2 regions of the Marinobacter sp. DUT-3 genome follow, and region 2 is predicted to be linked to the other one. Evidence: predicted binding sites of a transcription regulator. Region 2 holds the regulator's gene; the other holds the start of a gene.
What was found. The regulator FliA, encoded in region 2, starts transcription of late flagellar genes. The targets are predictions, from matches to a motif close to CTAAAGTTTNNNNNNNNNNNGCCGNTAA.
Positions count from the first base shown of each region.

Region 1: a site for FliA is predicted at 3,421-3,448, ahead of ACQUWM_RS03480 (methyl-accepting chemotaxis protein). Genes of this name have one in related genera too.

Region 1 covers NZ_JBNRMG010000001.1:762,377-768,408, reverse strand. The annotation lists gene recQ (DNA helicase RecQ) at 1-392, shown strand, start outside; gene ACQUWM_RS03485 (hypothetical protein) at 533-1,486, shown strand; gene ACQUWM_RS03480 (methyl-accepting chemotaxis protein) at 1,483-3,369, opposite strand; gene ACQUWM_RS03475 (GNAT family N-acetyltransferase) at 3,541-5,061, shown strand; gene ACQUWM_RS03470 (hypothetical protein) at 5,229-5,627, shown strand; gene ACQUWM_RS03465 (helix-hairpin-helix domain-containing protein) at 5,673-6,032, shown strand, end outside.
Region 2 covers NZ_JBNRMG010000001.1:180,673-186,704, forward strand. The annotation lists gene flhA (flagellar biosynthesis protein FlhA) at 1-256, shown strand, start outside; gene flhF (flagellar biosynthesis protein FlhF) at 317-1,618, shown strand; gene ACQUWM_RS00840 (MinD/ParA family protein) at 1,722-2,534, shown strand; gene ACQUWM_RS00845 (RNA polymerase sigma factor FliA) at 2,565-3,311, shown strand; gene cheY (chemotaxis response regulator CheY) at 3,452-3,835, shown strand; gene ACQUWM_RS00855 (protein phosphatase CheZ) at 3,857-4,642, shown strand; gene ACQUWM_RS00860 (chemotaxis protein CheW) at 4,659-6,032, shown strand, end outside.

The DNA.
Region 1 (6,032 bases), 580 kb from region 2:
TCCGGGCTGATCCGGAAGGCTACGGCTCTCTCCAGCTCACGGAACAATGCCGCCCTCTTCTGAAAGGCAAAGAGCCGATTCAGTTGCGTAAGGATCCCGCACCGGTCAAGTCATCCGGTCGCGCCAGCTCGGGCAGCGCTCGCGCAAAAATAAGCGATCAGATTACCGACCAGGCTGGATGGGATGCATTAAGAGCCTGCCGCAAGACGCTGGCAGAACAGCAGGGCGTCCCGCCTTATGTGATATTCCATGACACCACTCTGTTCGACATGCTGGAGCGGCGACCCGCAAGCCTCTCCGAGCTGGCCGAAGTCAACGGTGTGGGGGCCGCCAAGCTGGAGAAATACGGCGAGATCTTCCTGCAGACCCTGAGTGAGCTCAGCCAAGGCTGACCGCCCCGCTGTTCTCATACAGTTTCGCGTAAGATTCTTTTACAGTTTTTTAGAATCAAGTACAGCCTTGCCAGTCGGTTTTGCTCTAAACTGGTTGCGAACCTACTTTCCCGCAACACGGACGCACGGAGAGAGACTGAATGGCAAGCGGCACCCAACAGCCTCCAGCAAGGAGATTTCAGCCACTGAGGCTTGTACTCGGGGTGCTTCTGATTGCCCTCACCTTGACCACCCAGAGCCTGGCAGAGATTCGCAATGCCGCCTACCAGCCCCCGATGGAAAGGGAGTACAAACTCTGGTACCGGAACTACGATAACCCGGCGATTCGCGAACTGCTGGAGCTGGCTCTTAATAAAACCCCGGAGTACGGTGATTTCCGGATCACCCGCAGCGAAGAAATGGGCCAGGGCCGGGTGTTGAGAGAGTTGTCCCGCGCCCGCACCAGCCTGATAGACATTGCCAACGTTGCCAGCAGCAGTCAGCGGGAATCGGAACTCCTGGCGATTCCCATCCCGATTGACGGCGGCCTGCTGGGGTTCCGGGTTTGCGTGGTACTGCCCCACTCCCTGCCGTTGTTTGAAGGGGTCAATTCGATTGACGATCTGAAGGAGCGGGGCATTCGTATCGGTCAGGGGATGCACTGGCCGGACACTGACATCCTTGAGGCGAACGACATTTCGGTGGTCACCCACACCCGCTACGAAATCCTCTTTCGGATGTTGCGTAATGACCGGTTTGACTGTTTTGCCCGTGGGGTCAGCGAAGTCATGTTTGACCTGGAAATCGAGGACGATCCGAATCTGGTCATTGAGCCCTCGCTGATGCTCGCCTATCCCATGCCTTCATATTTCTTTACTGCACCGCACGACTATCTGACGGCTCACCGCGTTCAACTGGGTATGGAGCGGGCTATTCTGGATGGCAGCTTTGCCCGGTACCTGGCGGATTACTATAGCAAGCCGATTGAAAAGCTGGCGCTGGATCGCCGCAAGGTGATTGTGCTCAGGAATCCCTTCCTGAGCGAGGAATCACGAATGGTGGGGCGTCACACCCTGGACAACCTCCACCGTCGCCTTAAAGTTCTGAGCCGTTAGACCCGGAACCGGGACACGTTCTGGCTCAGTGTATTGCCAATGGATTCGATCTGGCCGCTGTATACATCGTTTTCACTGGCGGCGGTGGCGGCCTCCTGTCCCTGGTCCGCAATGCGGGTGATAGAAGAATTCAGCTCTTCGGTCACCGACGTCTGCTCTTCCGAGGCCGTGGCGATCTGCGACGTCATCTGGCTGATCGACGTAATCGCCTCGGCGATCCGGTTCAGCGCTTCCATCGCGTCCTGGGCTTTTTCCATGCTGACATTGGAAACCGCGGTGGATGCTTTCATGACATCAACGGCGTTGTTGGCGCCTTTCTGCAGCCGCTCGATCATGTTGTTAATTTCTTCCGTGCTGTCCTGGGTCCGGCTGGCGAGGTTCCGGACCTCATCCGCCACCACGGCGAATCCCCGTCCTGCGTCACCCGCACGCGCAGCCTCAATGGCGGCATTCAGGGCAAGCAGGTTGGTTTGCTCGGCAATACCCTGAATGACTTCCAGCACCGAGGTGATATCGCTGACATCCCGCCCCAGGGTGTCGATCACCTCAGCGGCAGAGGCAATTTCCCGCGACAACTTCTGCACCGCGTCCCGGGAAGCCTCAACCGTTTCCAGTGAGGCACGGCTGTCGCTATCCGCCGTGTTGGCGGCGTCAGCGGTCTGCTGGGCAGACTGGGCAATTTCACCGGCCGCGGCAGACATTTCATTGATCGCCGTTGCCACCATGTCGATCTCACCCTGCTGACTTTCCACGCTGCTGCGACTGGTGCTGGCCGTCTGGCGCAGGGATGTCACGTTGTTCTTGAGCTCACTGGTGCCCTTCTGGACATCACGGACCACATTCTGAATGTTGCCGACAAAACTGTTAAAGCTGCGGGCCAGAAGACCAAACTCATCCTTTGCGCTGTCATCCAGTCTTTGGGTCAGGTCGGCATCACCGCTGGCGATGTCCTCCATGGCCCGGTTCAGCCGGTGAACTGGCGCCATCAACACGCGAACGCCGAAGTGCAGCACCAGCAATGAAATCACCAGGCCAGCCAGTGCGATGATAATACCTGTCACCCGGGCTGCTGCCACAGGCTCATGGATCATGTCTTCGTTTACGAAAGTCCCGAGGTACCAGTCAACGCCCCGCGCACCGCTGATGGCGTGAAAGCTGGCGCTCCAGTTCTCGTCGTTCACTTCATAATTGTGTTCGTTGCCGTCCAGGTTCGGGGACTGGCCGATCAGGTTTTTGATGCTCTCACCGATCAGTTCCTCGTTTGGATGGAACAGCACCGTGCCGTCGGCGCTGATCAGCGAGGCGTATCCGGTACCCGCAAGCGTGACCTCGGAAAGAGTTTCTTCTACGGTCTTAAGAGCGATATCACCGCCGACAACCCCCCGGTAGCTACCGGATTTAACCGGCGCCAGCGTAGTAATAATCGTATTGCCGGTAATCACATCCCTGTACGGCTCGGTGAATGAAGCGCGGCCCAGGTCCATTGCAATCTGGTACCAGGGGCGGGTTCTGGGGTCAAAGTCGGACGGCAGGCCGGCGCTGTCCTTCTCGGTTTTCATCAGCATGTAACCGTCTTGGCGGCCGACATAGACATCCTTGAAACCACCACCTGTGGTTGTGGATTGCAGTAGCACCCTTGCCTGCCGGTCGGTGCGCACGTCTTCCATGGACTTGGCGACAGCCTCTGTCATAGTCAGCCGGGTGTTGAGCCAATCGGCGATACTTGACGTACTTTGCGCCACTGCATCGTCAATCAAGGCGTCCACATAGGTTTCGGTGGTGTCCTGCAGCCGGACGTTTCCGGACCAGGTGAAAACGACCATCACCAGAATGAGCAGGACGCCGAAAGCGGCGAGCAGTTTTTGACCAAACGTCAGTTGCACGGATAAATCTCCAAAGGAAGTGGCTGAGGCGTTATTCAGGGGTTCTTAAGTCTTTCGGCGGGAAATGCGAAGTCTTTAATGCCTTCTGATAAAATCACTTGAATAGCTTGGTTTATTGTAAGCAGAGCTTGAGCTAAATTCCTTTAATAAATGTAACGGGAGCCTCCCTGTATGGCCCACGAAGAGCTGCACCTTAACCTCCGCAATCTCACCCTGGATGATTACGAAGAGCTCCAGCAGCTGATGGATCGGATTTACGATGATATCGGCGGGGCCTGGCCAAGGGAGACCATCAAGGCGCTGGTGGAGCAATTCCCCGACGGGCAGATCTGCATTGAGGATTCCGGGGAGCTGATCGCAGTGGCGCTCACGGTGTGCGTAAAGTATGAGCGTTTCAGTAACCCCCACACCTACGACGACCTCATCCTCCGGAACGAAAAGATCTGGCACAACCCGAAGGGCGATTCCCTGTATGGCCTGGATGTGTTTATTCATCCGGATTACCGCGGTTACCGGCTCGGCCGGCGTCTATACGAAGCCCGCAAGGAACTTTGCAGGTCCATGAACCTGCGCGCCATTCTGGCTGGCGGCCGGATTCCCAGTTACTACAAGTACGCCGATCAGTACTCCCCTGAGGAATACATTCAGCGGGTGGACCGCAAGGAAATCTTCGATCCGATCCTCACCTTCCAGCTCTCCAATGATTTCCAGGTTACCCGGCTGATGCACAAATACCTGCCGGAAGACGAAAAGTCCCTGGGATACGCCACCCTGCTGGAATGGCGGAACATTCTTTATACGCCTCCTTCGGCGGTACTGAACGTCAAGAAAACCCAGGTTCGCCTGGGCGCCGTGCAATGGCAGATGCGTGAGTTCACTTCCGTTGAAGAAGTGCTCAAGCAGGTGGAGTACTTCGTTGACGCGTTGTCTGATTACAAAAGTGATATCGCGCTGTTTCCCGAGTTCTTCAACGCGCCATTGATGGGGCTGACGGATCAGATGGACCAGACCAGGGCGATCCGGTTCCTGGCCGGATTTACCGAGCAGTTCCGCAATGAAATGTCCGAAATGGCGGTGAGTTACAACATCAACATCGTGACCGGCTCCATGCCGCTGCTGGAGAATGACCGGGTTTATAACGTGTCCTACCTGTGCCATCGGGACGGACGGGTTGATGAGCAACGGAAAATCCACATTACACCCCACGAACGCCGTGACTGGGTCATTGAAGGTGGGAACCAGTTCGAGGTATTTGATACCGACGCTGGTCGTGTCGCCATCATGATCTGTTATGACATCGAATTCCCGGAGCTGGGACGCATCGCCGCCAGTCAGGATGTCGATATCATCTGCGTGCCCTTCTGGACCGATACCAAGAATGGCTATCTGAGGGTTCGCCATTGTGCCCAGGCGCGAGCCATTGAGAACGAATGCTACGTTGTCATCACCGGCAGCGTTGGCAACCTGCCCAAGGTGGAGAACCTGGACGTCCAATATGCCCAGTCATCCGTATTCTCACCCTCTGACTTTGCGTTTCCCCACGATGCGGTAATGGCGGAAACCACGCCAAACACGGAAATGATCATGTTTTCCGATATGGACCTGGAGAAGCTCAAACTGGTTCGCAATGAGGGCTCGGTCACCAACCTCAAGGACCGGCGTACAGATATGTATGACATTAAAACCCGTTGATTTGGCCCGGATAGACTCCTCAGGCAGTTGATGAACTGCCTGAGAGGGTTATCGTATAACGCTGACGCCGTTGCCAAATCTGTCAAGTGTGGCTATTGTTTAATCATTCAACTACGGTTTATTTATACCGGATGCGGTCCGGACCCGGAAAATCCGAGAGCTTTTTCATGAACGAAGCGCTACCAGATCTGATTGCTCGCTTTCGCATCAAGCGCGGCCTGTTTCGCAAGGAAACGGTTGAAGCATCGATATTCGAGCTTGATAACTACGGTTGTGTGATGAAAACCGACAAGGTGTTTAACCCGGGCGATACCGTCATCCTGGACCTGATCATGGACATGCCGTTCGAGAACATCGAGGCGGAAGGCATATCAGGGCTCGTCACAGAACGCAGAAAACACTGCAGCAACTTCTTCTATGCCATTGATTTCATAGAACTTGACGGCACCAACTCTTCCCCGGTAGCCGACAAGCTCCGGCGCATTCGGGATGTGGTCATTAAAAAGCAGTCCCTGAAATCACGACGTTCCTCCGGGCCAGCTTCAGGTTTACAGCAAACGGCCTGACCAAGCACGACCTCACTTCGTTCAAACCGTAAGGAGACAGCCTTCATGGCCAAAAAAGCCAACAAACCAAGCGTGGATAAAATTGTCAAAAAGGTGAACAAGGAATTCGATAAAACGTCTTCCCAGATTGAAAGCCTGATCAATGATGCTCTCAAGCAGTTTGATAGCCTTCAGAATCAGATTCAGGATCCGGTACGCAAGTTACTGAAAGAAGTGGATGAACTTCGCGATCGGGAAATGAAGCGTTTCAATGAGGAATTCGAACGTAGACTGAAGGAATTCCATGATTTGCAGAACAGCATCCTTGATCGCCTGGGTATTGCCAGCAAGGAAGTCAGCGAGGAAGTAAAGAAAACCGCTGATACGGCATCCGCTAAGGTTAGCGCGGCCAAACCTAAAAAGGCA
Region 2 (6,032 bases):
TCAACAATCCGGCGGTCAGGAAGACATCGGGCTGGTGCTGGAGCCGAACATGGTGGAGAAACTGCAGCGATCCCTGCAGGAGAGTGTCCAGCGCCAGGAGATGCTTGGCAAGCCAGCGATTCTGCTGGTGTCAGGCCCGTTGCGACCGGTGCTGGCGAAGTTTGCCAGTTATGGGGTGGAGCGATTGCACGTACTGTCTTACCAGGAAGTTCCGGATAACAAACAGATCACCATTGTGGCGTCCGTCGGGCAGTAAGGCCGCGGATGACAAAGCGGACAACGCAGGCACGGCGTTGCCGGTGGAGGATGAGGCATCATGAAAGTAAAACGTTTTTTTGCTCAGACCATGGCAGAGGCACTGAAGCAGGTTCGGGAACAGATGGGTCCGGACGCCGTGATACTCTCCAATCGCCGGGTGGACGGCGGTGTCGAAATTGTGACGGCGCTGGACTACGACGAAAACATGGCGCGTCAGCGTCTTGGTGATCAGGCCCGGGAGGCCACCAACGGGTCCCGTCTTGCGGAAATGCAGGCGGAACAACATCGCCGGTTGGAACAGGAACTGGGGCGTTCCCGGGACCGTATTCGCGAGGTTCGCGAGAAGCGGGCAAGCGTTGGCGCCGGGTATGCCAATAACTCGGCGTTCATCGACGATTCGGCGCTGGGGCTTGAGTCTGCCGCAACGGAGTCCGGATCGGTCGCCTCATCAGGCGCACCGGGCGGCTACTCCGATGAGCTTGCACAGATGCGGGCCGAGATCAGTTCATTACGGGACATGGTGGGGGCCCGGACCGCCGAGCCGAAAAAGCCGGCGAACAACGCGGTTCAGCAGCGCCTGTCCGAACGTTTGCAGGAATTCGGCCTGAGCCTCGATCTGTCCGGCTCCCTGTCCCGCCGCCATAAAGGCGGGCGCCTTGACGATGGCTGGAAGCAGTCCCTGAAAATGCTGGCCACCGGGGTGAAAACCTCACGAACCGAGTGGCTGGATCAGGGGGGCGTATACGCGCTGGTTGGGCCCACCGGATCCGGTAAGACCACAACCATTGGCAAGCTTGCGGCGCGCCATGTCCTGCGCCATGGTGCGGATTCCCTGGCCCTGGTCACCACGGATCGTTATCGCGTGGCCGCCCATGAGCAGTTGTTTGTGTTCGGTCGTATCCTGAATGTGCCGGTGCGGGTGGTGGATGAGAGCCATTCCCTTGATGATATCCTCGACGAGTTGTCGGATCGCCACCTGGTGCTGATTGATACCGCCGGCCTGACCAGCACTGACAAGGGCTATGAGCAACAACTGTCAGAACTGGCCAGGAGCCATCACCGGATTCGTACGCACCTGGTAGTGTCAGCGACCAGCCAACCGCGTATTATGAAATCAGTGTGGCATTGCTATAAGATGGCTAACCTTGCGGGCTGTGTGATGACAAAAGTCGACGAAGCCCTGACCCTGGGTGAATCTTTGGGGTTTGTCATGGAGTCCGGTCTGCCCGTGGCGTATTACACGGATGGCCAGAAGATTCCCGAAGATCTGCACCACGCCGAAGCGGTGCCCCTGGTTCGACTGGCCGTGGAGCGGCTTAAAACACTCCAGCAACAGCAGGCGGTGGCAGAGGGGGCCTGAAACACTCCCCGGCCATACCGGATGACGGACTATCCGGCGTGAACAGGCGCCGTTGAAATACAACTGAGCCTTCGGTCAAACGTGGCGAGAGATAAAACCAAGTATGAGCAAACCACATCCGGTACAGGTGATTGCAGTTTCCGGCGGGAAGGGCGGCGTTGGTAAGAGCAACGTGTCAGTTAACCTGGGTATTGCCCTGGCCCAGAAAGGCCGTCGTGTCGTGTTGCTGGATGCTGACCTGGGTCTGGCCAACATAGATGTTCTGCTGGGTATCACCGCCAATCGCAACCTCTCGGATGTGCTGGCGGGTGATTGCGACTTGCGGGATGTCCTGGTCGATGGCCCGGGTGGTATCAAGATTGTCCCGGCCTCCTCGGGAACCCAGCGCATGACCCAGCTCACCTCCATGGAGCACGCTGGTCTGATCAATGCGTTCAGCGAGCTCGGTGACCAGATTGACGTCCTCATCGTCGATACCGCAGCGGGGATTTCCGAATCCGTCATCAGTTTCCTGAGAGCTTCTCAGGAGCTGCTGCTGGTGGTGTGTGACGAACCGACATCCATTACCGACGCATACGCTCTGATCAAGCTGATGAACCGTGAGTACGGCACCAACCGTTTCCGTATTCTTGCCAACCAGGTCCGGAACGAGCAGGAAGGGAAGCATCTTTTTGAAAAACTGACCCGGGTCACCGAGCGGTTTCTTGATGTGGCACTACAATACGTGGGTATGGTGCCTTACGACGAAGCCGTCCGGAAAGCGGTGCAGAGGCAGAAAGCGGTGCTGGATGCCTACCCCAGGGCCAAAGCGTCACTGGCGATCAGGGCTCTGGCTGAGAAGGTCGACAACTGGCCGCTGCCGTCATCTCCCCGCGGACACCTGGAATTCTTTGTGGAGCGGCTCGTCGAAGTCTGACATTGATCCTGTCACCAAAAAGCTGGATACATGACATTGACGAAAAACCTGGGAATCTACCAAAAAGCAGGCGTCGGGGGTGCTTCCCGGCTAGTGGAAGAGCATGCTCCGCTGGTGAAAAAGATCGCGTTGCACCTGATGGCCCGCTTGCCGGCCTCGGTGCAGCTGGAAGACCTGATGCAGGCCGGCATGATCGGGCTGCTTGAGGCTGCGCAAAGGTACAGCTCTACCAAGGGCGCAACCTTTGAAACCTACGCTGGTATCCGTATCCGGGGCGCCATGGTGGATGAAATCCGCAAGGGCGACTGGGTACCCCGTTCCGTTCATCGTAATGCCCGCCGTATCTCCCAGGCCATCAAGGCTGTTGAGGATCGTCTTGGCCGTGAGGCCCAGGACCAGGAAGTCGCTGAAGAGCTGGAGATGTCCCTTGATGAATACCACTCCAGCCTGAGCGATGCCAACAGCGGCAAACTTTTTAGCCTGGATGAGCTCAATGAATCCGGCGACCTGCCGATAGAGGAAGCAGAGGCCAGTGATAATCCGCTGGACGATATTACGTCCGATGCTTTCAAGCGCAGTCTGGCGGAAGCGATTGGCGAGCTCCCCGAGAGAGAAAAACTGGTGCTCAGCCTGTACTACCAGGAGGAGCTGAACCTCAAGGAAATCGGTGCTGTCCTGGGGGTGAGTGAAAGCCGGGTCAGCCAGATCCACAGTCAGGCCGCGCTGAGGCTTCGGGGCAGGCTGACGGGCTGGCGACATGAGCCCAACGTGTATTGAGGTTGGCTGTCTGTAGCTTTTGGTAACCGGCGCTTTACAACGGGTTCAAACACCACACAATAAGCGGTTAAACCACCGGCCTGCCAGAGTCTGGCAGAAAGATAAAACGCATTCCGGGTGTGACAAAACTGGAGGTCCCATTGGACAAGAACATGAAAATCCTCATTGTGGACGACTTTTCCACAATGCGACGGATCATCAAGAACCTGCTGCGTGATCTGGGATTCACCAATACCGACGAAGCGGATGACGGCAACACCGCGTTGCCCATGTTGCAAAGCGGTAAATACGATTTCCTGGTGACTGACTGGAACATGCCGGGTATGTCCGGTTTTGATCTGCTAAAGGCTGTACGTGCCGATGAAAACCTGAAAACCCTTCCGGTTCTCATGGTCACCGCCGAAGCAAAGCGGGATCAGATTGTCGCCGCCGCGCAGGCAGGGGTGAATGGCTATGTTGTGAAGCCGTTTACCGCCGCAGTACTCAAGGAGAAGATTGAGAAAATCTTCGAACGAATCCAGTAACCAAAGGTCGGATGGGCTCTCATGAGCGATAGCAAAAAGAACCCGCAGGGCCTTGATCCGGAGGTGACGGAAAAGCTCCGCGCACAGGCCAACGAGCTGGTTGAACAGGTCAATGCCGGTGACTATGCAGGGGCTATGAACGTAATCAATGATCTCAGCGAAGTCCGGGATCAAAGCCTGTATCGGGAAGTCGGGCGGCTTACCCGCAGCCTCCACGAAGCGATTCGCAATTTCCAGATCGATCCCCGCAATGCCGAGCAGCAGGAAGCGCTGTCAAAAATGACCGATGCGTCCGATCGCCTGGAATACGTTGTGCAAATGACCGGTCAGGCTGCCAATCGCACCATGGACCTGGTCGAGGAAACCATGCCTCAGGCCCATGCTATCCGTGATGAGGCGGCGGTATTGAGAGACGAGTGGCAGCGTCTGCGTCGGCGGGAAATGGAGCCGGCGGAATTCCGGGACCTCTACGGTCGGATTGACCAGTTCTTCGTAACGCTGACCCGGGATGCCGACACCATGTACAACAACCTCTCGGAAATCCTGCTGGCCCAGGATTTCCAGGACCTGACCGGGCAGGTGATCCAGAAGGTCACCGACCTGGTGAAGGAAGTGGAGGAACACCTGCTAGGCCTGGTGATGATGGCGAGTCATGTGGATCAGCTGACCGGCACCATACATGAGATTGAATCAAGCGAAGTGTCGGCAGAGCAGGGCGTTGGCCCGCAGATGAACGCCGATAAGCGTGAAGATGTGGTATCGGGTCAGGACGATGTTGACGATCTTTTGTCCAGTCTCGGTTTCTGAATTAAGAGGGTAACCCATGGCGTTTGATGCCGATGAAGAGATCCTGCAGGACTTTCTGGTTGAAGCAGGCGAGATACTTGAAAAGCTGTCTGAGCAGCTGGTGGATCTTGAACAGAATCCGGATGACAGTGATCTCCTCAACGCCATATTCCGTGGCTTCCATACCGTAAAGGGTGGCGCGGGTTTCCTTCAGCTGGAAGCCCTGGTGAACTGCTGTCACTCTGCAGAGAACGTCTTCGATATTCTCCGGAATCACAAGCGCAAAGTGGATTCGGAGTTGATGGATGTGGTGCTTGAGGTCCTGGACAACGTCAATGCGATGTTTGAGCAGGTGCGTAACCATGAGGAACTGACGCCAGCTCCGGAAGCTCTGATTGCCGCCCTGGACGCCCTGGCTGAGCCGGAAGGGGCGTCCTCCGCGGGTGCCGGTAAAGCCCCTGTGGAAACGACAAGTGACGCCGCCAGCGGTGATGATCATGGTGATATCACCGATGACGAATTCGAACAGCTGCTGGACGCGCTGGATGGTGAAAAAGCCGAAGCCGGTCCGGAAACTGCCTCTGACCCAGCAGGGGACGACAGCGCCGCCGGTGACGATGACATTACCGATGACGAGTTCGAAGCGCTGCTGGACGAGCTCCATGGCAAGGGGCAATTCGCCGGTGCGCCGGCCGGTGATGCTGATATCGAGCCACCGACCGAGTCCGGTGATCAGGCCAGCAAGGGCAATGACGATCTGATCACTGACGATGAATTCGAGAAGCTGTTGGATGACCTCCACGGCAAGGGCGGCGGCCCCACGGCTGAGAGCAGCCCGAAGGCGGCCAGCAAGCCCGCGCCCGATACTGCGAAGTCGGCGCCGGCCGCCAAAGCGGAGACGCCCGAGAAAGCCGAAACCCGAGCACCCGCAGCATCGAAAGAACAGGCGCCCGCAACTGAGACCTCTGTCCGGGTGGACACCAAGCGCCTCGACGACATCATGAATATGGTCGGCGAGCTGGTGCTGGTGCGTAACCGCTTGCAGCGTCTGGGCGCCGCAAGCGAAGACGAGCACATGCACAAGGCGGTGTCGAATCTCGATGTAGTCACCACGGACCTCCAGTCAGCGGTGATGCAGACGCGGATGCAGCCGATCAAGAAAGTCTTTGGCCGCTTTCCCCGGGTGGTGCGGGACCTGGCCCGGAGCCTCAAGAAAGAAGTCAGCCTGGTGATGCACGGGGAAGACACTGACCTGGACAAGAACCTGGTGGAAGCCCTCTCGGACCCCCTTGTCCACCTGGTTCGTAACTCGGTAGACCATGGTATCGAGGCGCCGGATGTCCGTGAAAAGGCTGGCAAACCCCGGTCCGGTACAGTGACCCTGAATGCCGAGCAGGAAGGGGATCATATC